Linked DNA regions of Silvibacterium dinghuense. The main gene of each other region encodes a partner of the protein of the gene in region 2 in a complex. Links are inferred from orthologs where the notes say so. Each region holds a gene or a part of one and is shown on either strand. Other genes may lie near its edges. The genes, in order: tsaE, ESZ00_RS20375 and tsaB.

The links.
Region 1: the proteins of ESZ00_RS20375 (region 2) and tsaE are in contact, whole or in part, in a crystal structure (PDB 6N9A), measured with the Thermotoga maritima proteins. The link is inferred for Silvibacterium dinghuense from one-to-one orthologs. Residues at the interface, in WP_004082750.1 of Thermotoga maritima: Cys10, Asp11, Arg49, His50, Leu82, Gly84, Gly135, Gly136, Glu154, Thr155, Leu156, Asp157, Asp158, Ser159, Glu162, Asp165, Lys166, Arg169, Leu170, Tyr175, Lys213, Thr214, Leu217, Tyr218, Gln221, Arg222, Asn324; in WP_004082108.1 of Thermotoga maritima: Leu37, Gly38, Lys46, Lys57, Val59, Lys60, Ser61, Thr63, Phe64, Thr65, Leu66, Met67, Val69, Pro71, Tyr82, Arg83, Leu84, Asp86, Asp88, Phe89, Asp93, Ile128, Asp130, Glu131, Arg134.
Region 3: the proteins of ESZ00_RS20375 (region 2) and tsaB are in contact, whole or in part, in a solved structure (PDB 4WQ4), measured with the Escherichia coli proteins. The link is inferred for Silvibacterium dinghuense from one-to-one orthologs.

The regions. Positions count from the first base shown.
Region 1 is NZ_SDMK01000001.1:1,058,513-1,068,202, forward strand. Bases 2,890-5,888 are described here. They hold tsaE (tRNA (adenosine(37)-N6)-threonylcarbamoyltransferase complex ATPase subunit type 1 TsaE), read right to left. Parts: upstream 4,640-5,888; coding sequence 4,139-4,639; downstream 2,890-4,138. Other genes in these bases: ESZ00_RS04155 (glycoside hydrolase family 43 protein), read left to right, coding at 2,890-3,905; ESZ00_RS04165 (NAD(P)H-hydrate dehydratase), read right to left, coding at 4,636-5,888. In the rest of the region: ESZ00_RS04150 (ABC transporter permease), read right to left, coding at 1-2,485; more of ESZ00_RS04155, read left to right, coding at 2,778-2,889; more of ESZ00_RS04165, read right to left, coding at 5,889-6,243; ESZ00_RS04170 (penicillin-binding transpeptidase domain-containing protein), read right to left, coding at 6,476-7,723; cell division protein FtsZ, read right to left, coding at 8,191-9,555; cell division protein FtsA, read right to left, coding at 9,628-9,690. UniProt on the Escherichia coli protein: Required for the formation of a threonylcarbamoyl group on adenosine at position 37 (t(6)A37) in tRNAs that read codons beginning with adenine.
Region 2 is NZ_SDMK01000004.1:169,984-179,573, reverse strand. What follows is about bases 379-3,277. They hold ESZ00_RS20375 (tRNA (adenosine(37)-N6)-threonylcarbamoyltransferase complex transferase subunit TsaD), read right to left. Parts: upstream 2,546-3,277; coding sequence 1,211-2,545; downstream 379-1,210. Other genes in these bases: ESZ00_RS16900 (CCA tRNA nucleotidyltransferase), read left to right, coding at 3,003-3,277; ESZ00_RS16905 (hypothetical protein), read left to right, coding at 2,644-2,997; ESZ00_RS16920 (hypothetical protein), read left to right, coding at 802-1,140; ESZ00_RS16925 (reverse transcriptase family protein), read left to right, coding at 379-553. Also shown: more of ESZ00_RS16925, read left to right, coding at 1-378; more of ESZ00_RS16900, read left to right, coding at 3,278-4,385; ESZ00_RS16895 (hypothetical protein), read right to left, coding at 4,676-5,473; ESZ00_RS16890 (superoxide dismutase), read right to left, coding at 6,099-6,710; ESZ00_RS16885 (glucoamylase family protein), read left to right, coding at 7,159-8,526; ESZ00_RS16880 (glycoside hydrolase family 15 protein), read left to right, coding at 9,126-9,590.
Region 3 is NZ_SDMK01000001.1:671,067-680,606, forward strand. What follows is about bases 3,349-6,197. They hold tsaB (tRNA (adenosine(37)-N6)-threonylcarbamoyltransferase complex dimerization subunit type 1 TsaB), read right to left. Parts: upstream 5,179-6,197; coding sequence 4,519-5,178; downstream 3,349-4,518. Other genes in these bases: ESZ00_RS02520 (phosphatidylserine decarboxylase family protein), read right to left, coding at 3,349-3,486; ESZ00_RS02525 (DUF465 domain-containing protein), read right to left, coding at 3,736-3,954; rimI (ribosomal protein S18-alanine N-acetyltransferase), read right to left, coding at 4,017-4,508; mce (methylmalonyl-CoA epimerase), read right to left, coding at 5,162-5,626; meaB (methylmalonyl Co-A mutase-associated GTPase MeaB), read right to left, coding at 5,665-6,197. Also shown: ESZ00_RS02505 (aldose 1-epimerase), read left to right, coding at 1-820; ESZ00_RS02510 (Asd/ArgC dimerization domain-containing protein), read right to left, coding at 903-1,958; pssA (CDP-diacylglycerol--serine O-phosphatidyltransferase), read right to left, coding at 1,955-2,782; more of ESZ00_RS02520, read right to left, coding at 2,818-3,348; more of meaB, read right to left, coding at 6,198-6,669; ESZ00_RS02550 (ABC transporter permease), read right to left, coding at 6,701-9,172; ESZ00_RS02555 (acyl-CoA dehydrogenase), read right to left, coding at 9,239-9,540. UniProt on the Escherichia coli protein: Required for the formation of a threonylcarbamoyl group on adenosine at position 37 (t(6)A37) in tRNAs that read codons beginning with adenine.

The DNA.
Region 1 (9,690 bases), on a different replicon or contig from region 2:
AAGCGGCCAGCGCAAGCAGCAGCGGATCATAAGGCGCAACGCCAAAAAGCTGACCGGCAATAGCCCGGCCCACACCGATGGCCGCAGGAATGCCGAGGACCAGCCCCAATCCCACCTGCAGAAATGCGCCGCGCAGCACCATGGCCACAACAGACTGACGATCTGCTCCAAGCGCCATGCGGATACCGATCTCTCCCGAACGCTGTTCGACCGAGTAGGCAGTGACGCCATAGAGTCCGACCGCCGCCAGCACCAGCGCCAGCGCGCCAAACAGCATGGTCAGGCGGGCGATAAGCTGCTCCTGAGCGTAGTCGGCGCTGAGAAGCTCATCGTATTTGGAGAAGCTCTCTACCGTGAGATCGGGATTCACTTCCGCGACTGCGTTGCGCACCTTCTCTTCCAGCCCCGGAGGATTGCCCGGCGCCCAGAGAACAATCTGGCGCAGATAATGCGAGCGGGTTTCGCTGTTGATGTCATCGCCACCCAGATACTGCTCAAACTGGGTCTCCGGCATAAAGAACATGGGTTCGGCCATCCTGCCGCTCTGCAGATGCTCCGCGTTCAACAGATATTGGATATCCGCCACCACGCCGATAATTTCCATATCGCCGGCATGACCGGCCAGATTCTTTCCGAAATGCTGGCCGATAGGATTCTGCCCCGGGAAGAAGTGCTTCGCAAAAGCATCGTTGACCACAGCGACATGCCGCGAGGAAGCAGTGTCGTCCTCCGTAATCGAACGTCCCTGCAGCATGCGCGTGCCAAGAGTCTGGAAGAAGCCGGGCTCGATACGCACATACCCTGCGGTCACATCCTCTCCCGGAGCCGGCTCAGGCCGTCCCTCGATGCGAATGAACGTATCCCAGTTGTCGCCGCTCATCGGCGCATAGAGCGAGGAGCTGGCGCCACGCACGCCTGGAATAGCCTGGAGACGATCTTCGATCTGCCGGTACAGCATGGGCAGGTCGTTCGGCTGATATCCGGCCAGCAGCGGCTCGACCGTGGCCACATAGCGGCCCTCGGTCTTGAAGCCGAAGGACTGATGCTCCAGGTTGCGCAGGCTCTGGGTCAGCATGGCCGCCGCGCTCAGCAGCACCAGCGAGAGCGCCGCCTGCGAGATCACAAGCGCCTTCTGCGGCCATGCAATCTTTTGCCCGCTGGAGCGGTTGGCCCCGCGCAGCGCCTCCACCGGCTCGGCATGCGAGCTGATCCAGGCAGGCGCAATCCCGAAAACCACACCCGTGAGCGCAGAAAGTCCCATGGCAAAAAGCAGGACCGTCCACGAAGGGCTGGCCTGGATTGGAACGTAATGATCTCCGCCCGAGAAGGCAAAGTGCAGAATGAGGCTCGTGCCGCCATAGGCCACAAGCAGCCCGGCAACGCCTCCCAGCACGCCCAGAACGACACTTTCAAACAGCGCTTTTCGCACCAGCAGCGCGCGCGAAGCGCCAAGCGCCATGCGCACCGAAAGCTGCTGACGGCGGGCAAGGCCACGCGCCAGCAAAAGATTGGTCAGGTTCGCACAGGCAATCAGCAGAACGCAGCCGGCGGCCAGCAGCAGCAGGCGCAGTCCATCCTCGTAGCGCGCGCGCATCTGCGCCACGCCCGCGCCTCCCGGCGTAAGAAAGAGCTGCTGCTTGGGCAGCCGCTCCCGGTCATTCGCCTGCATATCTTCTATGTGACCGAGCTGCCACTGGCGCAGCTCCAGGCGCAGCTTGGCCTCCAGAGCCTTCGGATCGGTGCCGGGACGGACCCGGCCGATGACATCGATCCAGTTCTGGTCGGCATTGTTCAGCAGCGAGCTGGTGCCCTGCATCATTGGCTCGTCAGAGAACGGAATCCAGAGATCGGGTGTGCCCCAGGTGCGGACGCCAGCGCCGAAGAAGCCCGGTGCGCCAATGCCCACAATGGTGAAGGACTTGCCATTGAGCTCGAAGGAGGCACCCACCACCGAGGGGTCCGAGCCGTACTTCTGCTGCCAGGTGTGATACGCCATCACTGCCACCGGTGCGGCGTCCTCGCGGTCGTCTGCCGGCGTAAACACGCGCCCTGCCCATGCCCCCACACCAAAGGTGGAGAAGAAGTTTCCCGAAACGAACTGGCCGATGCGCAGCTCCGCGCGGCCGGCGACACCGCTGCGGCGCACGCCGAGCCCGGTATCGCCTCCCTCGAAACCCGCCAGGTCGGCAAACTCCGGCGTATGGTCGCGGAAATGCCGATAGAGCTCATAAGAAAAGAGCGAATACTCGTTATCCCCGCGCCCGCTCTGGGTATAGCCGCCGATGACGCAGCAATGGATCTGATCCCCGATGCGATAGAGCTCCGACGGCCGGGCCACCGGCAGCGACTTCAGCATCACCTGCTGCACCAGCGTGAAGATGGCCGTGGTCGCGCCGATACCCAGCGCCAGCGTCAGCACCGCGGTCACAGTGAATCCCGGCGCCTTGCGCAATTGCCTCAGGGTATATCTCAGATTAGCCCACATCGCTCATCGCTCCTTTGGCGGTCACCGGATAGAGAAGCACGTTCCCGGCCAACGGGGAGCGGTGAAAAGTCTTTGAAAGTAAGGCATTTAAACAAAACATCCGGCCCAGAAGCGTGTTCACACGCGAAGACAGGTGTGCGAAATCGAACAGGGTTACCGGGGCCGCAGGAAAAACCTGCGTCATCCCGCTTCAGCCGGTACAGATCCATCATCTAATCTGGAGCATCAGCCTCCATAGCATTTCAGACAGCCTGTGCAGACTCGATCCGCTCAGGCGCTTGAGGAAGAAACTTTGCGGTATTGGAAAGCGCTCACATTTCTGCGGCTCCTCCTGCCTCTGCTCCTGCTGGTATCCCAGGCCTCAACCCCGCTCATGGCCAGCAGCAAGGACCCGCATTTCGACTACGAAAACCCGATCCAGACCGATCCCATCCGCGATCCGCAGATCACCAAGGTCGGCAGCACCTGGTACATGACCGGGACCGCCTTCCCTTTCTTCGACGGCACCGCCGCCGGACCGATCCCCGGCGTAAAGCTGTGGTCTTCCACCGATCTGACCCACTGGAAAGACCTGGGCGTTCTCGTCGCACCGAGCAAGGATCGCTGGTATCGCCGCCGCTTCTGGGCGCCGGAGCTCTTCCCCTACAAGGGCAAGTGGTATCTCACCTTCTCCTGCCCCTTCGGCGAAACACCCGACAGCCCCGAGAGCATCGCGCTCGCTGTCGCCGACACCATCACCGGCCCGTATAAAGTCCTCACCGAAGACAAGCCGCTCACCGAGGGCAACGGCGCCACGCTCTTCCAGGATGACGACGGCAAAGTCTACCTCTTCCGCGACGGCGTCACCGCGACGCTGGTCGATCTGCCCAACGCCGTCCCCATCGGCCAGCCGTTCCCGGTGATCCAGCCCGGCGCCGACGGCGCATGGGACGGCCCGGCGAAGGGCGGCCCATCCGTCGGTCTCGAAGGCCCGACGGTGATGAAGCACGGCCGCTCCTACATCCTGCTCTATTCGTCCTGGGGACGCGGCTACGAGGTCGGCGAGGCAACAGCCGACACCATCACCGGACCATGGCGCAAGTCACGCAGCAATCCCATCTACGGCGCGCAGGACGAGGAGTGGGCGAAGATCTACAAGCACGCCTACACGCAGAAGTCCGATGTCCCCTACGGCCAGCTCGGCCACGGCTCACCCTTCATCGGGCCGGACGGCGATCTCTGGTTCGGCTGCCACGGCTACCTGAAGGGCAAGGGCCAGCTCCCGCACCTGGTCATCACACCTATGCGCATCGATCATGACCAGGTGAAGATGGTCGTCACCTGGACGCCGCAGGTGCTCTTCTACCCCAAGAAATTCCACGTCCGCCCCACCGACACCCGCCTCGCCTCACCGGATTTAGCAACGCTAGCCGACCAGTAGTGGGAATGCAGGGATAGGGGATAGAAAAGACCCGGTGCCCCACGTTTCAACCCTGAGACGCGGGAAGGCACGAACCCTGGATTCCCCAGTCTTCCGAGAGGGAAACGAAAACGGGTGCCCCACCCAAGCTCCGCTTGGGTGGGAAGGCACGAACTCCGCACACGAAAGAATAGAACCCCCGACACGCGACCAACGGGAGCGGGGCCGAAGGCGATTCGCCCTGCGCGCAGCAGCTATTTGAGCGTGAGCACGATCTTTCGCGTGTCGCCGCCGGCCGAGGTCATCACGATCTCGCCATCGCTGCGCCGCTTCACGCTCGGAAACTTCTCACCCCACTCCACCAGCACAATGCTGTCCGGTGCAGCCAGGTCATCGAGCCCCAGCGTATCGAGCTGCCGCTCGCCTTCAATGCGGTAGAGGTCCAGATGATAGAGGTTCACCGGCGTCTTCGCCGCGCCCTGCGTGCCCTCATATTCATGCACCAGCGTAAAGGTTGGACTGGTGACCTCGTCCGGCTCTGCCGCATCCAGCGCCTCGGCAATGCCCTTCACCAGCGTCGTCTTGCCCGCGCCCAGATCGCCGCGCAGGATAAGAAACTTCGGCGGAGCGAGCAGTTCGGCAATCTTGTGGCCGGTCGCGATGGTCTCGGCGGCAGAGGTCGTCGTGAACTCGTAGGTCTTCCCAGCTTCAGCCTTCCCGACAGCTTCTGCCTTTGCCTTTTCGGTCGTCGTCATCGTGCCTCCAACGCTTCCAAGATATCCTGCGGCAGACCTGCCAGCCATGTAAAACCGGCCGCATCCTGCGGTGAAAAACGATACGCGCGCCACAGGTGCGCGACCGTATCCGTGGCCAGCAGCGTGCGCTCGTCCTGCTCACGAACAGCAAAGTCCGCGGCAAGCCCGTGCAGGTAGACTGCTGCGCTCACCGCCTCAGCCGCCTGCTTCGGATGCTGCGCCAGCAGGGCTGCGACCATGCCGGTAAGAATATCGCCGCTGCCGCCCTTGGCCATGCCCGGGTTGCCGCTCGTGTTGATGGCAAGCTGCCCATCGGGCTGCGCCACGAGTGTACGCCATCCTTTTAAAACCAATGTGACATGGTGCTTCGCAGCAAACTCCCGCGCCAGCGGCTCGCGCCGCGCCTGCACCTCCTGCGTGGGGATGCCGGCCAGGCGCCCCATCTCGCCCGGATGCGGCGTCAGCACCATCGTCCGCCCGCGCCCATCGAGCTTATCGATATGCTTCGCCATAATATTCAGCGCATCGGCATCGAGCACAACCGGGATTGTCGTGCGCTCCAGCAGTTCCAGCACCAGCTTTTCCGCCGATGGCGATTGCCCAAGTCCAGGCCCGATGGCCAGCACCGTGATCCTGTCCAGCAGCGCGTCGAAATCGATACGCTCGAGATCGAAACCACCGTCGGCAGCCTCCGGCAGCGCCTCGGTCATCAGCTCAGGAGTAATCGCCGCGACCAGTGGCAGGATCGACTCGGCCACCGCCGTCGTCACCAATCCCGCGCCCGCGCGCAGCGCGGCCAGCGACGCCATGGCCGGAGCGCCCGATTTCCCGCGCGCACCGCCCACCAGCAGCACATGACCGAAATTGCCCTTGTTGCTCTCCGCCCTGCGAGGCCCGTCGAGCGCCGCCTTTGCAGCGCCGCTCCAGCTCAGGTTCAAAGTAGAACGAATCGCCGCGTCAGGAGACCCGATCGGCGCAACCACAATCGGCGCATACACCGATCCACAGAGATTCCCACAGACATGCGCCAGCTTGGGCGCGGTAAACGTAACAACGGCATCCGCGCGGAATGCGCCTTCGACCGCGAACTCGCGCGAATCGGCACCCCAGCCCGAGGGCAGATCGACCGCGATCACCGGCATCTCGAGCGCGTTCACCCGGTCCCGCAGCGCCGCAGCCGTACCCCGCAGCGGAGGCTGGAATCCTGTTCCGACCACCGCATCGAGCAGCAGATCGGCATTTTCGAAAAGCTCGCGTACATCGGGACGGCCGAGATCCGCCTCTTCGCGGACCAGCACCGGCTCCATCGCCATCTCTTCGAAGGCGATCTTCGCATCGCCCTTCAGCGCCGCCGGATCGCCCAGCAGCAGCACATGCACCCGTCGCCCTGCAGCGATCAGCTCACGCGCAGCGACAAAGCCATCACCTCCGTTGTTGCCCCGCCCGCAAAATACCAGTATCGAGCGTGCGGAAGAAAACTCGCGCACCACAAAGCGCGCCACCGCCGCTCCGGCATGGCGCATCAGGTCGATCGACGACACGCCGTATGTCTCGGCCGTCACCCGATCGGTGGTCCTCATCTCGTCGGCAGAAAGTATCCGCATCCCGTCTCGCATCCTAACCGATTCCAGATGCGCAAAGGAGCGCTGTGGAGTGCACACATCGCGAGAAATCGCCGAAAAAGAAAACGGCCTCCGCAGAGGAGGCCGTCTCGTTCTGAACGATTCAGGGCTATAGGTTTGTCATTCCGACCGAAGCATTCGTTCTTTCCGTTGTCATCCCGACCGGGGAGCGAAGCCGAAGGCGATCCGCCCTGCGCGCAGCAGCGACCAGTCCTTACTGCGGAGCGCCCTGCTCCGTCGCAGCCGCCGCCGGGGTCGCCGGCTCGCCCTGCTTCGAGGCAAAGTAGCTGTGATCCCAGAGGTTGCGGTAGAAGACGCCGGTCAGCTCGGCCGCCTTCGGCCCGAAGGTCGGGCGTCCGCCTTCGAGGAAGAAGACCGTCACGATCCGGCCGTACTGCGTGTCCGCATAGGAGGCGAACCAGCCGAAACGCGTGCCGTTGTCCGAGCAGGTGCCGGTCTTGCCCATCACCGGGAATTGGCTGAAGTTGGCGCGCAGCGAGCGGGCAGTGCCGTAGTCGACCGCTGCCGCCATGCCGCTCTGAATCTCCGGAATGATGCGGGCGATGTCGAGCGTGCGCTTGATCTTGGGCTGGAAATTCAGCACCTGGTCGGGCGAGGTCGGATGCTGCAAGTAGTAGAGCGTGCCGCCGTTGGCGATGGCCGAAACCAGCGCGCCAAGCTGCAGCGGGGTCATCGAGACGCTCTCGCCGAAGCTGCACATGCGGCCTACGCCGCCGCGATCCTCGGGCAGCACCTGATCGGGATAGACGCCGAGCTGCTCACCGGGAATGTTGTAACCGGCCAGCTCACCCAGGCCGAACTGGTTCGCATAGTGGCGCACGCGCTCGAAACCGAGCCGGCGGCCGATGGTCTCAAAGTAGAGGTTATTTGAGTGCGCCAGCGCCTCGGTCAGGGTCATGTGGTAGTTGCCGCCCAAGTTCACCGGCGTGTCCTTGGTGATGATGCCCTCTTCAAGAGCAGCCAGCGCGACCGAAACCTTGATCGTCGAGCAGGGCTCGGCGCCGCTCGAAAGCGCGAGCTTCTGGTTCACCATGGCCAGGATGCGGCCGTTACTTGGGTCGATAGCGACTGCGGTGCCGTTCATGTTGCCGAGCGCGGCAATCGCCGCCTCGCGCACCACCGGGTCTTCACCCGCCGTGATGTCGCCCTGCGTCTGGTCGATATCCGTAAAGGAGCTGGCATAGAAGCGCTCCCCGCCCCCACGGCGAATCACCAGATTCGCCCGGCGCAGACGCGCCCCGCCACGGGTACGAACACGGGTCGACGCGCTGACCACGCGCCGGCTGTGCTGGCGGCTGGCTATATGCCTGGCCGCGGCAGCCGACTCATGAACACGAGTCGCCCGGCGATGGGCGGGATGGCGGGTGGTCGCGGAACCGGCACGGCAGAGCGTGGAACCGGCGAGAGCCATGGCGAGCACGAAAAGAAAGAGACGCTTCATCGATTATCCGATCCTGATATCCGAATCCGGAGGCCGTGTCTCGAACCCCGATCCTTCAGCCGTTGTTCTGGGCCCAGCTCTGAACTCTGTCCCGGGCTTTCAAGCGTTCTGACTTGCATCGTACGCAGAAACCGCTCGTATGACCGCTCAAAGTGATGCCAGAGTGATCGGCACTGCTCAAAAGAGGCAACAGATACCGAAATGGCAAACGCCGCAAAGCGGATAACCTGCCGGTAAAAACCCCAAATGGAATCTGGAGTTCCGCCAGGCAGTTCCGCTGGCTCAAAACTGCTTGCGTTTTGGGTGGAGTTGCCTGCACCCAGTGTACTTGAGAGTTACGGTCAGCTTCCAGCCGCCAACCGTTCATGAAAGAAACTACAAGCCTTACCTCGGAAAACTGCCCGCTCGCGCCCCAAGGGAGCGGAAGCGCGAAGCACGAAATGCCTGGACGGCCAGTCCCGCAGCAGCTAGAAGCTGTTCCCCCGGCGCAGATACGCCGGAATATCCAGGCTCTCGCCGTTTTCGTCCTGGTGCACATCGGCAAAGGGATCGGGGACGGCCGCAGGAGCATCCTGGACCGCATGCGGCTGCACGGGCGGCTCGGCGACGGCAATGGCCGGCTCCGGCGCAACCGACGCGGCAGCGGTCTCGACCACCGGCACAGGCTCCTCTTCGTGGCTGGCCTCGGAAACCACCCCGGCGCGTGCCGAAGTGGTGTAGCCGCTCTCGTCGTCCGACTCCTCGCTGGCAAAGCGCGGACGGGCAGGCACGGAGCTGATCTCCACCTGCTCGTGCGCATGGCTGATCGGCTCCCGCAGCGAGGTGTTCAGCATGCGCTCGCGGCGCTCCGGGGCCTCACCCTGCTTGAAGCCGGTGGCGATGACCGTGATCTTCACATCGTCACCCATGCTCTCGTCGAGCACAGCGCCGAAGATGATGTTCGCCTCTTCGTGCGCCGCATTCTGGATGAGCGTCGAGGCCTCGTTGACCTCGTTCAGCTTGAGCGAGCTCGAGCCGCTGATATTGATCAGGATGCCGCGCGCCCCGTCGATCGCGCCGGCCTCGAGCAGCGGCGATGCCATGGCGGCCATCGCAGCGTCCACCGCGCGGTTCTCGCCCGAGCGCTGCGCCGTGCCCATCACTGCGTAGCCCATGCCGGCCATCGTCGTCTTCACGTCGGCAAAGTCGCGGTTGATGATGCCGGGGATGGTGATGATGTCCGAGATGCCCTGCACGCCCTGGCGCAGCACATCGTCTGCGATGCGGAAGGACTCGAAGAAGCCCGCATCCTTGGCAACCGCCAGCAGCTTCTCGTTGGGAATCACGATCATCGTGTCCACCGACTCGAGCAGCTCCTGCATGCCGCGCTCGGCCTGCGCCATGCGGCGCTTGCCCTCGAAGCTGAAAGGCCGTGTCACCACCGCAACCGTAAGCGCACCCATTTCGCTGGCCAGCGAAGCGATGACCGGAGCTGCGCCCGTACCCGTGCCGCCGCCCAGGCCAGCCGTCACGAACACCATGTCCGCGCCTTCGAGCGCCTCGATGATCTTTTCCGAGTCTTCCAGCGCCGCACGGCGGCCGATATCCGGATTCGCGCCCGCGCCCAGGCCGCTGGTCAGCTTGGTCCCGAGCTGGAGCTTCACCGGCGCTTCCGAAAGCTGGAGCGCCTGACGGTCGGTGTTGGCGGCGATGAACTCGACGCCCTCGACCCGCGCCTGAATCATGCGGTTGACTGCGTTGCCACCACCACCGCCGACACCGATGACCTTGATCCTGGCTCCGCGCGGAACCTCGTCAAAATACTGAATGCGAATTTCTTCCGGGTAACTCATCGGCTCCGACTCCTTCTCCATCCTCGACTGCTGAAATACGTTCCTGCCAGATTCCTTACGACTGAAACTCGTTTACAAACTTCCTGCAAAAATCGCGCGCAGCTTGGCGCGCAGGCTGTTGTCTTCCGCCGCACG
Region 2 (9,590 bases):
CACGGGCTGCGAACTGAGCGCCGCCGATCTGCAGGATGCGCGCATCTTCTACGCCCGGCCACATCTGCCGCAGGGCGCTCCCACCTCTCCCGCGATCGCGAATCTCTGCGCGCTGCGGCTTGACCGGCGGATCGGCGGGCTCGCGGAAAAGGCAGGTGTGACGTATACGCGCTATGCGGACGACCTTGCCTTCTCCGGAGACGCACTGTTCGCGCGCGGGGCGGAGCGCTTCGCGCTTCGGGTAGCGGCCATCGCCGCCGAAGAAGGGTTTGCTGTCCATCCGCGCAAAACGCGGTTGATGCGGCGCGGTGTGCGCCAGCACCTGGCCGGACTGACGGTGAACGCGCAGCCGCAGCTGCCGCGGCGTGAGCTGGAGCGGCTGGAGGCGATCCTGACCAACTGCGTGCGTCATGGGCCGGAAGGGCAGAATCGCGATGGGCACGCCGACTTTCGGCGGCATCTGGAGGGGAAGGTGGCCTTTGCCACGATGGTGAATCCGGCGCGTGCCGGACATTTGCGCGAGCTGCTGGAGAGGATTGCGTGGGGGGACTAGCCGTCCGGGCCCTCCGCTTCGCACGACGCTCCCGCTGGTCGCGGGACTGGCCGTCCAGGCCTTTCGCTTCGCGTGGCGCTCCCGTTGGTCGCGATTTCTGATCGGTGGCCCATGCAAGCCTGATTTTGGCTTGAGTGGGGCGGATATGGACCTCTTGCCGATTTTCGGAACCCTGCGAACCCACATCTCGAACGGCGCGAGATGGAAAGCACCAGCATGCCGTTACTCTAGATGCGAGGCGGTTCGACGTGAGATATCAAGCAGTGGTGGAGCGTAGTCGCGCGGAAGTGGAATCTCTTTTGCAAAGTAGCGATGAGCAGCAAATTAGCAATGCGCTGCTCAGTGCGGCTTACTACGATCCTGACTGGAAGTGGGTTCAAGAGAAGTGCCTTGCCTTCAGTTACCATCGCGCTTCAGCGGTGCGATGGAATGCCGCAACCTGCTTCGGGCATCTGGCGAGAATTCACCGTCAACTCGATCTCGAAATCGTCCTCCAGAGATTGGAGGAGTTGAGAGCCGATCCTCTCGTTAAGTCGAGTGTTGAGGACGCGCTCGACGATATCCGCTTTTATATGAAGTTTCAGTAGTTGAGTGAGGGCGAATGGGCCACCCTCAGGTTTTTGCTAAAAGCTAAGAGCTAGCAGCTAAAAGCTGCTTCTACCTTCCCAGCGCCAGTCCCGGATCGGCGGACAGTGTTTCCGCGGCGAAGTCTCTTGCTAGGAACTTGGGCCACGCGGCGGCGGCGATCATGGCGGCGTTGTCGGTCGATAGGGCGAGTGAGGGGAAGGCGATGAAGAGGTCGCGGTCGGCGGCTTCGGCGGTGAAGCGGACGCGCAGCTCGCGGTTGGCGGCCACGCCTCCGGAGACCAGCAGCGTGGTTGCTCCAAGAGCCTCGGCGGTGCGGAAGGTCTTGCGGCGGAGATCGTCGACGACGGCGCGCTGGAAGCTGGCGATCAGGTCGAGTGTCGGCTGGTCGCAGACGGCCAGCACCTCGGCCAGCGCGGTCGAGGGCTTGGCGTCGGGCATGGTCGCCAGCACGGCGCGGCGATGTTCGATGGACGCCTGCATCTCGTGCACCTGCGTATAGCGGAGTACCGCAGTCTTGATGCCGCTGAAGGAGAACAAGGTTTCTGTGAATTCGGGGTCATGGTCCACAGCGAGGGGAACCGCAGGTCCCTCCGCTTCGCTTCGCCCTTCGGGCTCCGCTCCGGTCGGGATGACAGCTTGTTTGGCCGTGGACCCGGTTGGGACGGCAGCTTTGTTGGCCATGTAGGAGGTGATGCCCTTGCGGCCTCCGCGATGGGCCTTGGCCTTGATGTTGGAGATGGCGAAAGGCACGGCGTGCGGATTGCCGTGCGCGGCCAGCGCGTCGATCCACGGACCGCCGGGGTAGCCGAGGCCGAGCAGCTTGGCCACCTTGTCGTAGGCCTCGCCGGCGGCGTCGTCGAGCGTGCGGCCCACGTTGCGATAGGTCCAGCTTTCGCCGCGGCGGCGGGCGAGATAGAGGTGGGTGTGTCCGCCGGAGACGACCAGGGCGAGCACCGGCCCTTCGGGCAGCGTGCGGTCTTCGGTCTCGGCGAGCTGGGCCTGTGGCTGATTCTGTAACACCGCGCTCTGCGCCAGCAGCACGGCGTGGATGTGGCCTTCGAGATGATTCACGGCGATGAGCGGCTTGCCGAGCGCGAAGGCCAGCGCCTTGGCATAGCTGATGCCGACCATGAGCGCTCCGGCGAGGCCGGGGCCGGAGGTGACGGCGATGGCGTCGATGTCGGAGAGCTTCAGGCTGGCCTGCTCCATGGCTGCTCGAACGACGGGCACGATGTTGCGCAGGTGCTCGCGCGAGGCCAGCTCGGGCACCACGCCGCCGTAGGGCGAGTGCGTGGCGATCTGGGAGGCGACCACGTTGGCGCGCATGACGGTACCGCGCTCGACGATGGCGGCGGCGGTCTCGTCGCAGGAGCTTTCAATGCCGAGGATGAGGCCGAGGGGCAGGGTCGCGAGGGTCACACTTCTATCGTATCGATTTGACGCGATCGAATCATACGCGGAGATTGTGAGGTGGAGCAGAATAGCAGGATGGCCTGAAAGGAATGATCGTGGACGAACGAAATCTGCAATTGCCAGAGCAGCAGGATGGGCGGGAGCTGCGGGCGTATGTCGCAGAGGTGGAGCGGAATCAGAGCAACATCGTCTGGGAAGACGCGCATAAAAATGCAGCTCGTGTAGATGGCCTGTTGTGGAAGGGGAGTGAAGACGCTCCGATGGTGCAGCGGGTGGGGATCGCGATCTTCGCGCTGTTCTTTATGCTGATAGGTCTTGGGGTCATAAACCTTGGTCGCGAGCAAGGAATTTTGCTCTGCTACGTCATCGGTGGATGGTCGATTTTGCTCGCCGCATGGCTCATACGGAATGCGCTAAGAGGCATATGGAAGAAACGAAGTTAAGCAAGATGCATAGCATCGCGGAGCAAACTGCGGCGCGGGTCGTTGAGCGGCTGCGGGCGGAGGGCTTTGAGGCCTTCTTTGTCGGTGGGTGCGTGCGCGATCTGCTGCTGGGGCGTCCGCCTTCGGACTTCGATGTGGCCACGAATGCGCGTCCGGATGCGGTGATGGCGCTGTTTCCCAGGACCTTTGCCGTGGGGGCGCACTTCGGGGTGGTTCTCGTGGCGGAGGAGGTTTCCGGCGAGGCCGATGGCGTGCAGAGGGTCACCGAGGTGGCGACGTATCGCAGCGATGGAGCGTACTCGGATGGGCGGAGGCCGGATTCGGTGCGCTTTTCGGACTCGGTGGAAGAGGATGTGGTCCGGCGCGACTTCACCCTCAACGGCATGCTGCTCGATCCGCAGGCGCTGGCTGAAACAGGTGATGTCGCGGCGTCGGTGACGGACTTTGTCGGCGGACGTGCGGACCTCGAAGCCGGGCTGGTGCGGGCGATTGGCGACCCATTTGTGCGTTTCGAGGAAGACAAGCTGCGCATGCTGCGGGCGGTGCGCTTTGCGGCGCGGTTCGGCTTCGCGATCGAAGAGAAGACGGCGGCGGCGATTCGTGCGCTGGCTGCGAAGATTGTGCAGGTGAGCTGCGAGCGGGTGCGCGACGAACTGACCCGGATGCTGACCGAGGGCCATGCGCGGCGCGCGTTTGAGCTGCTGGATGAGACAGGGCTGCTGCACGAGGTGCTTCCGGAAATCGACCGGCTGCACGGTGTAGCCCAGCCGCCGGAGTATCACCCCGAGGGCGATGTCTGGGTGCACACGATGATGCTGCTCGAGCAGCTGCCGGAGGGGGCTTCGGCCACGCTGGCCTGGGGGGCCCTGCTGCACGATGTGGGCAAGCCGGCTACGTTTACGCCGGCTCCGGCGGACGGGACGGGAAGAATCAGATTTAACGGGCACGTCGAGGTAGGGGTGAAGATCGCCGAGGATATCTGCCGGCGGCTGCGCTTCTCGAACGACGACGCGGCGCAGGTCTCGCTGCTGGTGGAGAACCACATGCGCTTTGGCGATGTGATGCGGATGAAGGAGTCGACGCTGAAGCGCTTCTTTCGCCTCAAGGATTTTCCCGAGCATCTCGCGCTGCACCGGATGGACGCCTCGGCGAGCATCGGCGACCTGACACTGTGGGAGTTTGCCAAGGCGAAATACGAGGCGCTGTCGCAGGAGGAGGTTCGTCCGGAGCCGCTGATTACCGGCCGGGACCTGATCGCGGCAGGATATACGCCGGGGCCGGAGTTTCGCCGGCTGCTGACGATGGCCGAGGACGCGCAGCTCGAGGGCCGGGTGCGGACGAAGGACGAGGCGATGGTCTTGATTCAGGGTGTAGGGGATAGGGTGTAGAAACCCCGGGTGGGGTGCCGTCCGGAATCTTCGCCTGGCCGGGGAACAGCAGGTTCCTCCACTGCGCTTCGTTCCGGTCGGAATAACAAAGTAAGAAGAATGCTTCGGTCGGAATGAAATGACAAGTCCGGGGGATGGTAAAGGAAGATTCGTACCTCCCCACGTCTCAAATGCGAGACGTGGGGCACCCGGAGTTTTTTGCACCCTGCACACCCCATATCGCGACCAACGGGAGCGGAGGCGCGAAGCGCAAAGGGCCTGGACGGCCAGTCCCGCTCTGTGCGCAGCAGTTACTGCTGCTGGGGCTGGGGATACTGTTGCTGCTGGCCCTGCTGGTCCTGTGCGGGCGGGTTCTGGCCGCGGGGCAGGACGGGCTTGGGGCGGTCGATCAGCTTGAAGCCGTCGCGGACGACGTAGAAGTTCTGCTCGGGGAGATCGGCTTCGAGGAGATCGCCGTCATGGCCGTAGAAGAGCTCGACCGAGACCGGGTTCTGCTCGCCGACCACCACCGTTGCGTGCTGCACGTCGATCTGGTTGCCGTTGAGGCGGCCGCGGACGCTGGTATCGGGTGTGAGGTCGGTGGGCACGAGGATGCCCTGCTCCTTGGGAATCAGCGCCCAGGAGGTCTGCGGCTTCTGGATCACGATCTGGGTGAGGATGGTGTAGGCCGCCGGGTCGAGATCGGAGAGCAGGACGAGATGCTGGTGGCGATCGACGGAGTTCTGGGTGTTCTTGCCGTCGGCGTTGATGCCGAGCTGGAATTCGCGGCCGGTGGAGTCGGCGTGGGCGGTGAAGGTGACCGGCTTGCCGTTGACGTTGCCGGTGATCTGGCTGCTGACCAGGTTCAGGGACTTGTCGAGGTGCTGGGTCTGGCTGAAGGAGTAGCTGAACTTCGAGAGGCTGACCTTGCCCTGGGAGGTCAGCGTATAGCCGACACCGGTGGGCTGGATGGTGCGGTCGGCCGAGCCGACGGTCTTATCGCCCTGGTAGAGGACGAAATGCTGGGTTCCGGCGGGCAGAGAAGTCTGGGCCATCGCCGCGACAGGGACGGCAAGTGCTGACAGCAGAAGAGCGTTCAGGAAGCGCATCGGACTGTTCCTTTCCATGAAAAGCACAAGGGGGAGACGCGAAGTCTCCTGCATTGAGTTGTAACCCGGGTCGGAAGAAAAAGTTGGACTGGCCGTCCAGGCGATCCGCTTCGCGTACCCGCTCCCGCTGGTCGCGATCCGGGGTTCTGTGTGGTGGAGGCGGAAACGGGTGCCCCACGTCTCGCTTCTGAGACGTGGGAGAGTACGAACTCCGGCATCCTGCGAACCCATATCTCGAACCGAACGAGATTTGGGGTATCCGTCCGTTCTTTTCCTGAAATCTCTTCGCGGACTTGGCGGAGCCTGGCGTTCTTGGCGCGAACCGGGATGCCGGCATGGGCACGGAACCCTGTGTGCTCTCTGTGCCTTCTGCGGGAAAGTGTTTTCGTCTGTGGCTTACTTTGGGGTTCTTCGGAGCCCCACCCATGACGAGAAACTGTCATGGGTGGGGCACCCGGCACCCGGCCGCAGGTCCCTCCACTTCGGTCGGGATGACAGATTTACGTAGAAAAGCCCCGCATTCGTTGGGAATGCGGGGCTTTTCTGGCTTTCCTTTGGGAAGAGGTACGGAACAGGGCAGTGGTAAGGAAACTACACCCTAAACCCTATCCCCTACCCCTCGCGGTTAGGCCTTGGCGGTTTCGAAGCGCTTGTTGATCTCGGCCCAGTTGACCACGTTCCACCAGGCTGCGAGGTAGTCGGGGCGCTTGTTCTGGTACTTGAGGTAGTAGGCGTGCTCCCAGACATCATTGCCGAGGATGGGGAACTTGCCGTGGAGCAGCGGGCTGTCCTGGTTGGGGGTGGTGATGATGGCCAGCTTGCCGCCGTCCCAGATCAGGAAGCCCCAGCCGGAGCCGAACTGCTTGGCGGTGGTCTCGTTGAAGAGCTTCTTGAAGGCCTCGAAGCTGCCGAAGTCCTTGGCGATCTGCTCGGCGATGGGGCCGGTGGGCTCGCCGCCGCCGTTCGGGGTCATGATCTTCCAGAACATGGTGTGGTTCACGTCGCCGCCGGCGTTGTTGCGGACGACGGTGCGGATGTCCTCGGGGATGCTGTTGAGGTTCTTGAGCAGGTCCTCGGGGGTGTGCTTGGCCAGGTCGGGGTGCTTCTCGATCGCCGCATTCAGATTGTTGACGTAGGTCTGATGATGCTTGTCGTGGTGCAGCTTCATGGTCGCTTCGTCGATGTGGGGCTCAAGGGCGGCGTAGTCGTAAGGAAGGGGTGCGAGTTCGTAGGCCACTGCGATATCTCCTTGATTTCTTGGAACGAATCGTTGAGTTCGTGGTTAGCGATGTTGCGGTTGAGAATCCCTGGGACGCCGGGGCTCGCTCGAGCCGGCGATAGCTGCGTCCTCGATCATATCGGATGCGAGGACTGGCCGTCCGGGCAGCCGCGCGTTGCGCATCCGCTCCCGTTGGTCGCGAATGAGATTCGCGAGAGACCCGCCCAGGCCCCAACTGCGGGTCATGGGTGGAGCACCCGGCGGGCAACGGTTCCACGCAACCTTCACAGGCCTGTGGCGTCTCAACAAGAGGGTCCATGAGAAGCTGGAGACGGGAGTTGTGCGGGAATGAGCGGCTGCGGGAAGTCGTTTGGGGGGCTGGCTGCATCTCTCATAAGACACGACTGCTTTGACTCATAAAGAACTAACTCGAAGACAGCTCCTGCGTAAGGCCGGGGCATCGGGCATGCTCGCGCTGGGCGGACCGGCCGCGCTGGCGGCAGGCTTTCAGAACCAGCCCACGGCGCCGACGGTGAAACCAGGTCAGGAACCGAAGACCGAGCAGCAGGCGGCGCAGCAATATCCGCAGACGCCGGGCATGTTCATCAACCGGCCGCTGACGCAGATTTCCAAGGCTGCCGAGGCGCTGCTGGACGATCTCGAAGGAAGAGCCTGCGATTTCTTCTACGAAGAAGCCAGTCCGAATACCGGGCTGGTGCGGGACCGCGCTCCGGCGGCGGGCCGCTCGCTGAGCCGGGTGGCGAGTATTGCGGCGACGGGCTTCGGGCTGAGCGCGCTGTGCATCGCCGCCAAGCGGAATTACCTGTCGCCTTCGCTCTGCGAGGCGCGGGTCGAGAAGACGCTCGCCTTTCTGCTGGAAGAGTGTCCGCACGAGCATGGATTCCTCTACCACTTCATCGACATGGAGAGCGGGCAGCGGATGTTCGGCTCGGAGCTCTCGTCGATCGACACGGCGCTGCTGCTGTGCGGGGTGCTGCTGTGCCGGCAGTATTTTACGGGGAATACGCGGATCGAGGCGCTGGCGACGACCTTTTACCGCCGCGTGGACTGGCAGTGGATGCTGAACGGCGGCACGACGCTCTCCATGGGCTGGTTGCCGGATCAGGGGTTCCTGCAGCATCGCTGGGATATCTATTCCGAGCTGATGACGATGTACCTGATGGCGATCGGCTCGCCGACGCACCCCATCCCGGCCGAGACATGGAACGCGCTGCAGCGGCCGGTGGTGAATTTCGGCGGCATCCAGTACATCAGCGGTGTGGCGCCGCTGTTCATCCACCAGTACGCGCATGCCTGGTGCGATTACCGCGCGGTGCGCGACCTGCACACGAACTACTTCACCAACTCGATCGCGGCGACGCGGGCGCACCAATTATGGTGCATGGTGCTGGGGCAGAAGTTTAACTGGATCGATCAGGACCTGTGGGGCATTTCGGCCTCGGACTCGCGCACCGGCTACCGGGTATGGGGTGGTCCACCGGCAATGGGCCAGCCGGACGGCACGGTGGTGCCCTGCGCGCCGGCCGGGTCGCTGCCGTTTCTCCCCGCCGAGTGCTCGCATGTGCTGCTGAACATCAAGGACAAGTACCCCAAGGCGTGGACGCGGTATGGCTTCGTGGATGCGTTCAACCCCAAGGCCAACTGGTACGCCGAAGACGTCCTGGGGATTGACCAGGGGATCAGCATCATCATGGCGGAGAACCTGCGCACCGGCTTCTGCTGGGAGTACTTCATGAAGAACCATGAGATCACCCGTGCGATGGGCGAAGTGCAGTTCCATCCCGACCCGGATGCGAATTCGCAGATTCTTTGAATGTAGGGTGTAGGGGATAGGGTGTAGTCCTGTTCAGCGCCAGGACGCAAAGAACGCAGAGTTTCGCAAGGGGGTTCGTGCTTTCCCATGTCTCAGAATCGAGACATGGGGCACCCGGTGTTCTGCGAACCCAGGTCTCAGGGGTGAGACCTGAGGTGCCTGGGTTCGTCGCTTCCCGCCCAAGCGGAGCTTGGACGGGGCACCCTGGTTTTCGCCTCCCCACACAAACCGACTTCGGGCCTGGGTGGGCTACTTGTCCGCTTTTTCCTGCACCCCACACCCTTATTCCCTATACCCTGCCTTTCCGGTCCCGATGTGGCGCGTTTTGTTTCAGGCTGGGGTGTTGGGCGGAAGTGTTCGAAAGAAACGAAATGGATCGAATCGCCGTTCCGTGGAATCCTACAAAGGCGGGCGTTCTACTTCTCCCGGGGAAAAATCGCTGAGATTCTCAGGGAATTCATCCTCCGACGAGGGGTGTGCGCTGTAGCGTGAGTAGCGTCAGAAGCACTTCAGCACTTCCATCCCTTTTAACCGGCCCGCGTATGGGACGCGGGTTCTGAGGCCGCCTGGGTTCGCGGCCATGGAGCGCACGAAAGAAGATGAGCGAACTTACTCCGCAGTACAACTGGTTGACGCAGCAGGGCCCCGCTTTCGGCGCTCCGGGCGTGACACCGCGCTGGACCTCCTCGGTGAAGTCGGCGGTGGGCACGGCCTATGCTGCTTCGAGCCGCGCCTGGTACACGATTTCGCACGGCATCCTGAACGAGATTTATTACCCGACCATCGATCGGCCGCAGATCCGCGACATGGAGCTGCTGGTCACCGACGGAGAGACCTTCTTCCATGAGGACAAGCGCGATCTCGACCACGAGTTTTCCTACATCGATCCCGATGCGCTGGGCGTGCGGATCATCTCGCGGGACCGGGGCGGCCGCTACCAGATCACCAAGGAAATCATCAACGATCCGCATTACCCGGTGGTGCTGATGCGGGTGAAGCTCGAGGGCGACGCGGCTGTCCTGGGACGGCTCAAGCTCTACGCCCTGATGTCGCCGCACATCGAT
Region 3 (9,540 bases), on a different replicon or contig from region 2:
TCCGAACCGCATCCGCGGCAAGCTCTCCGCCGATGGCTCGACTATCACCACAGCCTGGCAGGGCAAGACGCTCACACTGCCCGCCAACTGGAAGGGCAAGAACCCCGGCGCCGAGCCCCATGCGATGCACGGCCTCATCATGAACGTGAAGACCGATGACGTGAAGACCGTGGACACTCCCGATGGCCAGACCATCACCGGCACCATCCACGCCGGCGACTTCGGCGGCCACTGGCTCTCGAAGACCGATCTCAACTTCACCATCGCCCTCACCGGCGACGCCGTCGACGCCACCATCACCGCGAAGAACGTCGGCGACCAGCCCGAGCCGATTGCCATCGGATGGCACCCCTACTTCAACATCCCGAGCGGTGACCGCACCCAGGCCCGCCTGCACGTACCCGGCGAGCAGACCGCCGAGGTCAACAACTACGACGACGTCTTCCCCACCGGCAAGCTGATCCCCGTCAAGGGCACGAAGTATGACTTCACCACTCCTGACGGCAAGCCGCTCAACGACATCTTCCTCGACGACAATTGGTCGAAGCTCCAGCGCACCGACGGCGCCGTCGATGTGAAGCTCATCGACCCGGCGGCCAAGTACGGCATCGACGTCCTCGGCCTCTCGCCCGAGATCAAGACCGTCCAGGTCTATGCGCCGCCGACCAAGGAATTCGCCGCCATCGAAGAGCAGTACAACTTCGGCGACCCGTGGGGCAAGGAATGGAAGGGCATGGATACCGGCATGGCCACTCTCAAGCCCGGCGCTTCCACGACCTGGCATGTCCGGCTCAAGCTCTTCGTGCCCGAGTCGAAGTAAACATCTGTAACGGTTACAGATACAAAAGGCAGCGGCCCTGAATTTATCTTAGGACCGCTGCCTTTTACCTTTCCTGAAGGCCTTACTGCACCTTCCCCTTGGGACGCAGCCGGCGCAGATCCTGCGCACACGCTACGGCATTCAGCGAACCGAACTTGAGATTATCGAGCGCCGCCCAGATCCAGAACCGCGTCGTGGCCTGATCGCCGCCCTCAGCCGGACGCACCCGCACCATCACATCGCCCTGCCCCGCGCTGCTCAGATTGCTCGGCGGCTCAGTGTCGCCCAGCACCACATCCATATGCTCGGAGCCCAGCGCCGCTTCAAGATGCTCGACCGGCACCGCCTGCTCCAGCTCCAGGGCCAGCGAAAAGCTATGTCCGTGGAAGACCGGCGCATGCAGCAGCTGAATGGCCACCTTCGGCAGAACATGCCCGGCAAGCAGCGCATAGTGACGCCGGATGCGCGCCTCACTCTCACCCAGGTTGATCTTCGCCGCTTCGCCCAGCACCGGAAGCAGATTGAATGCGGCCTGCGCATCGTAAGACTGCTTAGGCAGGCTTTGGAAGCTCAATAGGCCCACCGTCTGCTGGTGCAGCTCGTCCATGGCCGCGCGCCCGTATTCGGATGCTGGCTCAAGCACCGTTGCCGAAGCCGACTTCACCGTGGCCACATCCGTAAGCCGTGCAAAGATCAGCGCCAGCGCCACCGCTACCGGATGCGCCGGCACAATCGCCGGTGTGGTCAAGTCAGGCTCGCCGGGAAGCGACTCGCTGGCAGCCTCACCCAGCGCCTCGCGCACCCACGGAGAGCGAACCAGCACACCCGGCTCCTTCTCAAGCACATAGGTCAAATCCAGAATGCTCGCGCCGCTCGTCAGCGCCTGCTTCCAATGGTTGCGTGTCGTCTCTTCCTCGCCGGCGAAGAAGACGAAGTCCTCACGCGTGAAGGCATCCGGTTCGATCCGCTGGATGAACGTAACCTCATCCCCCACCGACTCCAGCTGTCCCAGCTGCGCCTCATCATCCATCAGCGAAAACTCTGCGGCGCCGAAAGAAGACTCCGACAGCGCTTCGTTCAATTCCTTGCCGCGCAGCGAGGCGGCTCCAACAATTGCAATTCTGTATCTCTCTGTCATGCGGGGGTTCCCGTGGAAGAGGTAGAGGAGGAGCTCAGCGTCTCCGCTTGCGCGGTCTTCCGGTGACGCTGCCTCGAATAGGCGATCCGTGCCACGATACCCGAGAACATATAGATCAGGGCCATGATCGGCAACACGATCCGCGAGAAGAAGACGAGCAGGTAGATCACCAGCCCGATCAGGATGATGAGCTGGAAAGGATGGCGGCTGGAAAGATTAATCTCCTTACCGCTCCAGAAGCGCCAGGTGCTCACCATCAGGAACCCGAGCAGCCCCACCAGTGCCAGCCATACCACGGCAATCCACTGATTGAAGACCGGACGCCCTGCGAAGGCATGCACCACCGCAGCCACCACGCCTGCCGCTGCCGGAATCGGCATGCCAACAAAATACTTCCGTCCCGGCCGTCCCGGATTCTTCGGCACCGGATCGTGACTGATGTTGAAGCGCGCCAGACGGCTCGCCCCACACAGCAGGAAGACGAAGCAGAGGAAGCCGCCGATCTGAACCAGCTTCTCCCGAAGCGCCGGATCAAGAGCCGCCGGCAGCATGTGAACACCCCAGCTGAAGGCCAGGATGCTCGGCGCCACGCCGAAAGTGATCACGTCGGCCAGCGAATCCAGCTCTTTGCCGAAATCGCTGGTCGTATTCGTCATGCGTGCGATGCGCCCATCGAGCGCGTCGAACGGGATCGCAAAACCGATGGCCAACGCCGCGTAGTCGAAGTGATGCGGCTCACGCACCGAGCCCTGCAGGCTCTGCATGATGGCGTAATATCCGGCGGCGATATTGCCCGCCGTAAACATCGACGGCAGGATGTACATCCCGCGGCGGCGACGGCCTGCCTTCGCCACAGGCTTCAAGCCAGCGACTCCACCAGCTGCTCGTCCTGCTCGGCCTTGGGATTGCGCTGTGGCATCCGCGCCAGCACGGTCGAACCGCCACTCACGTGGTCCCCTACCTTGACCAGGATCTCGGCATTGCCGGGCAGGATGACATCCACGCGCGAACCGAACTTGATCAGCCCCACGCGCTCGCCGCGCTTTAACCGCGCTCCCACCGCCGGATGGAAGACAATCCGTCGCGCCAGCAGGCCGGCAATCTGCTTGAAGGCCACGGTGTAGCCCTCATCCGCGCGCACCACGGCCATGTTCTGCTCGTTCTTCTCCGCGGATTCCGGGTTCATCGCGTTCAGATACAGACCCTTTTGATAACGAACGTCTTCCAGCACTCCGGTCACCGGCGAGCGATTCACGTGCACATTAAACACGTTCAGGAAGATGCTCATCTTCAGCGACTCGCCTTCCGGCGTAGTCACGCGCAGTACCGAGGTTACCTTGCCGTCCGCCGGTGAAACCACCAGTCCCGGTTCCTGCGGAATCGTCCGCTCCGGATCGCGGAAGAACCAGAGAAAGAAAAAGGCAAGCAGCACCGGAACTACCGGCAACAGCAGACTGTGCGTCAGCACATAAAGCAGCACGGCCACCGCAAACAGCGCGATTCCGTAAAAATATCCGTCACGAACCATGGGTTGTCAGAAAAAAGGCGCAGAACCTCCCGTTCATTATAGGTTCATCGCCTCTTCAGTGCCGGAGTTCCCACCTGTAGCTACCAGGCAGGGTTCTTCGTGAAGACACAAAACACCCGCTCGCCTCAGCAGGCAAAGAGGACTGTCCAGCCCGAACCTGCACAATCAGGTGCTTACAGGCACAGAAAATCTTCTCTGCCTGCCTCTGCAGACAGGACAGCGGATCTGCGGTCTTTCGATCCAGCAGATCTAGACAGCGTAGGCGTGGGAGTGACCGTTTCGTCGGGCAGTCAGGGCGTCTTTGGCTCGCAGTTTGAGCTTCTTCAGGCGAGTTTCCTCAAGTTGCTCTTCTTCGGAAAGGTAGGACTTCTGGGTGAGTGCTTCAAGCTGCTCGGAGTAGTGACGATGTTCCTGCTCGAGTTTCAGGATCTCCTCACTCTCCGGCAAGCGATTCGCTTCCAGCTCCATGGAAGATACCTCCTTCTCTTTCAGACGTACAACCTAGCACTGAGGAGGTCTGTCGGCAACGGTTAATCCGGAGTTTTTTCGCTCTTGTCCGAGACATGAGCAAGATTTCTGCCCATCAGTAATGCATCCTCTTCCGGATCGCGATAGTACGCCCGCCGCACGCCCTCATCCGCCAGCCCAGCCCGCCGGTATAGCCCGATGGCTGCCGCATTCCCCGCCCGCACTTCGAGCTCCAGCCGCACTGCGCCACGCGCCCGCGCCGCCTCCAGCACCGCCTCGAAGAGCGCCGCCCCCAGCCCCTGCCGCCGATGCTTTTCTGCCACAGCAATCGCTTCCAGCTCCACCGTATCCAGGGTTACGGACGCCACGGCAAACCCGGCCAGTGCATGCGCGACAAAAGCTCCCAGGACAATCGTTTCCGAGCGCTCCAGCACCCTGTGCCACACCGGCACACTCCAGTGCGGAGCCTCCGGCGCCTCCGCGGCAAGCGCCATCGCCGCCCTCAAGTCTTCTATCCGTAAGGCACGCAGCGTCATTGTTATCCGTTCGCTCATGCGCAGGCAATCAGGCTCCGGCCGGAGGATGCTCCAACCCTGCCCGCACCGGCTTTCCGAACAGCTCGGCATCCGACCGCCGCACGTAGTTCGCGTCGAGCGAGGCCACGTCCTCATAATCGTCCGCCTGCAAGCGGGCGAGCGATGCCTCGATCGCATCCCATGCCGTCGGAGCCGTTACCCGCACCGCTCCCGGCAGCTCAGCCAGCGCATCCTCGCAGACCGCAACCTGCCCGGCAGCCGGGGCATCGCTCACCGCCAGCAGGCGTTCAGCCTCCTCCTGCCTGCCAGGGCCAGAAAAATCACCCCAATACATCTCCCGCCGTCCCGCATCGAGCGCGGCTGCCGCCGTCCCACCTTTTCGCGCCAGCAATGCCAGCCGCGATAACGCCACCACCGGCACATCCAACGCCTCAGCCAGCCCCTTCGCCGTACTCAGCCCAATGCGCTCCCCGGTAAAGCTCCCTGGCCCGCGCACCACCACAATCGCCTGCACATCCCCCACAACGGCGCCCTGCTCAGCCAGCAACTCCCGCACCACCGGGATCAGATCAGAGGCAAACGTCTTCCCCGCCAGTTCACGCATTTGCAGCAGCCGCGCTTCGCCCCCCTCCCAGGCAGCCAACGCTACCGACCCCACGCCACCGCAGCTGTCAATCCCCAACAGCATGAACCGTCTCCTCCTTCCACTTCCCATTCTGTTTTGAATCCTGGCAGATTTCGAGCAGCACACCGCCCGCGCTCTCCGGATGCACGAAGAAATACAGGTGACCGCCCGCGCCACGCTGCACACGGTCCGAGACCAGCCTTGCGCCGCGTGTTTTGAGCGCGGCCAGCGCTGCCTCAATGTCCTCTACCTGCAGCGCCACATGATGCAAACCTTCACCGCGCTTTTTCAGGAATCGTCCAACTGGCGAATCTTCTTCGGTCGGCTCCAGCAGCTCGATCCGCCCCGTCGCGGTCGGAATCATCGCCACCCGCACCCGCTCCTGCGCCACCGTCTCCTCGTGCTCCACACGCAGCCCGAGCGACTCATAGAGCCCACAGGCAGCTTCGAGACTGATTACCGCAATGCCCAGGTGATCGATGCGTGTTTCCAGGCTCTGCAATCCACTCATCACTCCTCCATTCTCGCAGGTTGGCGCAAAGCGGATCATCACCCGACGTCAGGGCCAAGCGCCCGCCGCACCAGCTCCTCCGTCAATCGATACGGATCTTCCGCGCCTGCCGCAATCCTCTCCGCATGGCGGGCCAGTGCCGCGTCATCGAGCCCCTGCGACGCCAGCCGCGCACGCAACGCTGCGAGCAGCATCCCTTCAAATCGCAAACGCCAGAAGGCGGCGCGACGTTCCGCAATCCGCCCACGTTGCATGGTCTGATTCCGCAGACTCTCGATCGCAGCTCGCAGTTCCGTTACACCAGTGCCCTCCGTCGCTACCGTCCGCAATATCGGGACAGCAATGTGCCTGCTGCCTGGCAACGATTGCACGCTGCGAATCTCCCCTTCGAGCCGGTCTGCGCCCTCGTGGTCCGCTTTGTTAATCACGAATAGGTCGGCAATCTCCATAAGCCCGGCCTTCAGGCTCTGCACGTCATCGCCCATCCCCGGCACCAGCACCACCACGGTCACATCCGCCAGCCGCGCAACATCGACCTCGTCCTGCCCCACACCGACAGTCTCGATCAGTACCACCTCCCGGCCACCGGCCTCCATCAGCAGTGCCGCATCCGCAGCAGCGCGTGCCAGTCCCCCAAGCGCGCCACGCGTCGCCATGCTGCGAAAGAAGATGCCACCGGCCAGCGCTGTTTCAGAAGTCGAACCCGCTCCTGACATGCGTATCCGGTCGCCCAGCACCGCACCGCCCGTGAAAGGACTGGTGGGATCGACCGCCAGCACCCCCACCCGCGCACCGGCCTCACGCCACGCCCGCGCCAGCCCATCGACCAGCGTGCTCTTTCCCGCGCCTGGAGCACCCGTAATCCCCACACGAAGACTCTGACGGCCAGAAGCAGAACTGGAGGCAAAACAGGCGGAGAGCAGCATCCGCGCTCCCGCCGCATCATTCTCGACCAGCGAAATCGCGCGCGCCAGCGCGCGCGTATCCCCTTCCAGAACCCGCTCCGCCAGCCTCCGAGCTGCCTGTTCCTCGTCGTCTCTCATCCGCCGACGATCATACCGCTGCGGGGCCGCCTCACTCGACGCGCAGTGCCTCCATCGGGTCCAGAGACGCCGCCCGGCGCGCCGGAACCAGAGCCGCGAGGACTGCCACCAGCACGGTCAGGCACAGCGCCACGCTGAGGCTGAAAGGATCGAGCGGGTCCAGCTGATAAAGCTGCGAGCGCAACAGATGCGCAATCATCACGCACAGTGGAGCTCCCAATAGAAGCCCTCCACCCGCCATGCGCAAACTCTCACCCAGCACCATCACCACGATGCGGCCTCGCTCCGCGCCGAGCGCCATGCGCACGCCGATCTCCGCACGCCGCCGCTGCACGCGATAGGCCAGCGTGCCATAGAGCCCCGTCGCCACTAACACCGCCGCCAGCAGGCCAAAACCCACAGCCAGTCGTGAAAAGAGCCGCGGCACAAGATACGACTCGGCAAACTGCGTCTCCTCCGTCATCGGCTTCTGCAGCGGTATCGAAGGATCGATCTCCCGCACTGCCCGGCTGACATCCGGCAGCAACGCCATGGGGTTGCCACCGGCGCGCACCGCCACCGTCACCTGCCCCATCATCCCGCGCTGCGCCAGGGAGTAGTACACGGTGGGCCGCGTATTCTCTGTGACGTTCTTGTACTTACTGTCCTTCACTACGCCAACGATGAGGTAGCCCGGATCCTGATCGATCCGATGCCCGAGTGCGCCATTTTTCAGATAGCGCTGTGCAAACTCTTCGTTGACCACGGCCACCAGCGGCGCGCCGTCACGGTCGCCTTCCTCGATGCTGCGTCCTTGCAAGAGACCGATGCCCATCGTGCTGAAATAGCCCGGGCCTACGTCGTTCGCGGAAATACCCGCCTTCGCGCCTGAAGCCTCATGCAGCAGCACCCCATCCAGATGGATACCACCGCTCATCAGCCACGACGATCCAGGACGAAAGCGCACCAGCGAGGCGGACTCTACACCCGGCACCCCCTCCAGCCGCTGCATGAGCCGCGTATAGAAACCCAGGGCCTGTGTATCCGTCGTCACCTGCTGCGGCGTCACATCGAAGACCAGCACCCGCTGCGCATCCATGCCCAGGTCCCGCTCTTCAAAGTGCAGCAGGCTGCGCACCGCCAGCGCCGATGCCGTCAGCAGCGTAAAGCACAGCGCAACCTGCACCGCCATCGCCGCGTTGCCGGCAAAGGTCTGCGCGCGGCTCACGCCGCTCATCTGCCGTCCGGCCTTCAACTCGTCGTCGAGGTCCAGCCGCAGCATGCCGCGCAGCGGCACCAGTCCAAAGACCAGCGCTGTTACGGTGGCCACAAGCAGCGTCACACCCAGCACGGCGCTATCCGGTGCGAGCCCGGTCTCAATGTGTGCCCATACCGCCAGAGCGTGCGTGACCATCATGGCCAGAGCCCACCCCAGCAGCGACCCGGCTCCTACCAGCAGCACGCTTTCGATCAGAAATTGTCGCAGTAACTGTTGCGAATTCGCGCCCAGCGCCAGCCGCACCGCAAACTCGCGCCTCCGGGCGTGATTGCGGGCTGTAATCAGCAGCGCCACATTCGTGCATGCGATCAGCAGCACCAGCGCGACCAGCGTCATCATAATCCGCAGCGCCGGCCCATACCGGCCCTCCGCGCCCAGTACGCCGCGCACTGCAGTAAAACCAAGCGTGGCTGGCCACTTCGCGCGATCCAGCTTACCTGCGCTCTCTTCCGATGCCTGCCAGAAGCTCGCTTGCAGCGCATGAACAGCCGCAACCGGCGTCATGCCCGCACGCAAACGCGCCACCATCGGCACCGCCCACCACTTCGGCGAACCATAGAGCGACTCCTTCGTGTCACCCCACGCCGCCAGTTCTGGCCTCGTCTGCAGAGGAATCCAGAAATCCACGCCGCCCAGATAGCTCACACCATGAAACGCAGGCGCGGTTACGCCTACGACAGTCAGCGGCACGCCTTTGACAAACAGCGTTCTACCGATCACGTCCGGTGCACCGCCAAAGGCTTCCTGCCAGAAGCGGTCGCTGATCACGGCGACCTGCGCGTGCGTGCGCTCCTCGTCGTCCGTCAATCCGCGGCCCGACTCCATCGGAGCGCCCAGGCCGGAAAAATAATTGCCGCTCACCTCTTCGCCCGCGCGCTCATCAGGCGTATCGCCCACGCGCACCGCCACCTTACCTCCACCCAGTGGCACATGCGCAATCAGTGCATCGAAGACGTCGGTCCGCTCGCGAAGACGCTCAAAGACCGGGAAAGCAAACGAGGTATTGCCAAAGCCGGTGCCCGAGGTATTCGGAGGCTGCGTCCCGCCGTGCTCCAGCGTGACGGTATACACGTGACCCGCATCGCGCACCGGCAGCATGCGCAGCAACAGCGCATCGAGCGTGCTGAAGATCGCCGTGTTCGCTCCGATGCCCAGACCCAGCGTGATAACCGCCGCAAGAGCAAAGAGAGGCGCGCGGCCCAGTTGACGCAATACGATCCGAAGATCCCGGAGAAACCCGCTCATCGCAGCTCCCATGCCACAAGAGTCACCGCCGATTCATCTCTCAGACGCGCCGCAATGCGAGAGCGCTCACCCGCGCGAAGGTGACACCTTCAATATCTCCCGCGCAATCACCATGCGCTGGATTTCGCTGGTCCCTTCGCCGATAGTGCAGAGCTTCACATCGCGATAAAACTTCTCGGCCGGGAAATCCTTGAGGAAGCCGTAACCGCCGTGCAACTGCACTGCCTCGTCGCAGATGCGCACCGCAACCTCGCTCGCGTACAGCTTCGCCATGCTCGACTCTCGGGTTACCTTCCTGCCCGCATCCTTCAGCACTCCGGCCCTCTGAGTCAGCAGCCGCGCCGCGTCAAGCTCCGTCGCCATATCCG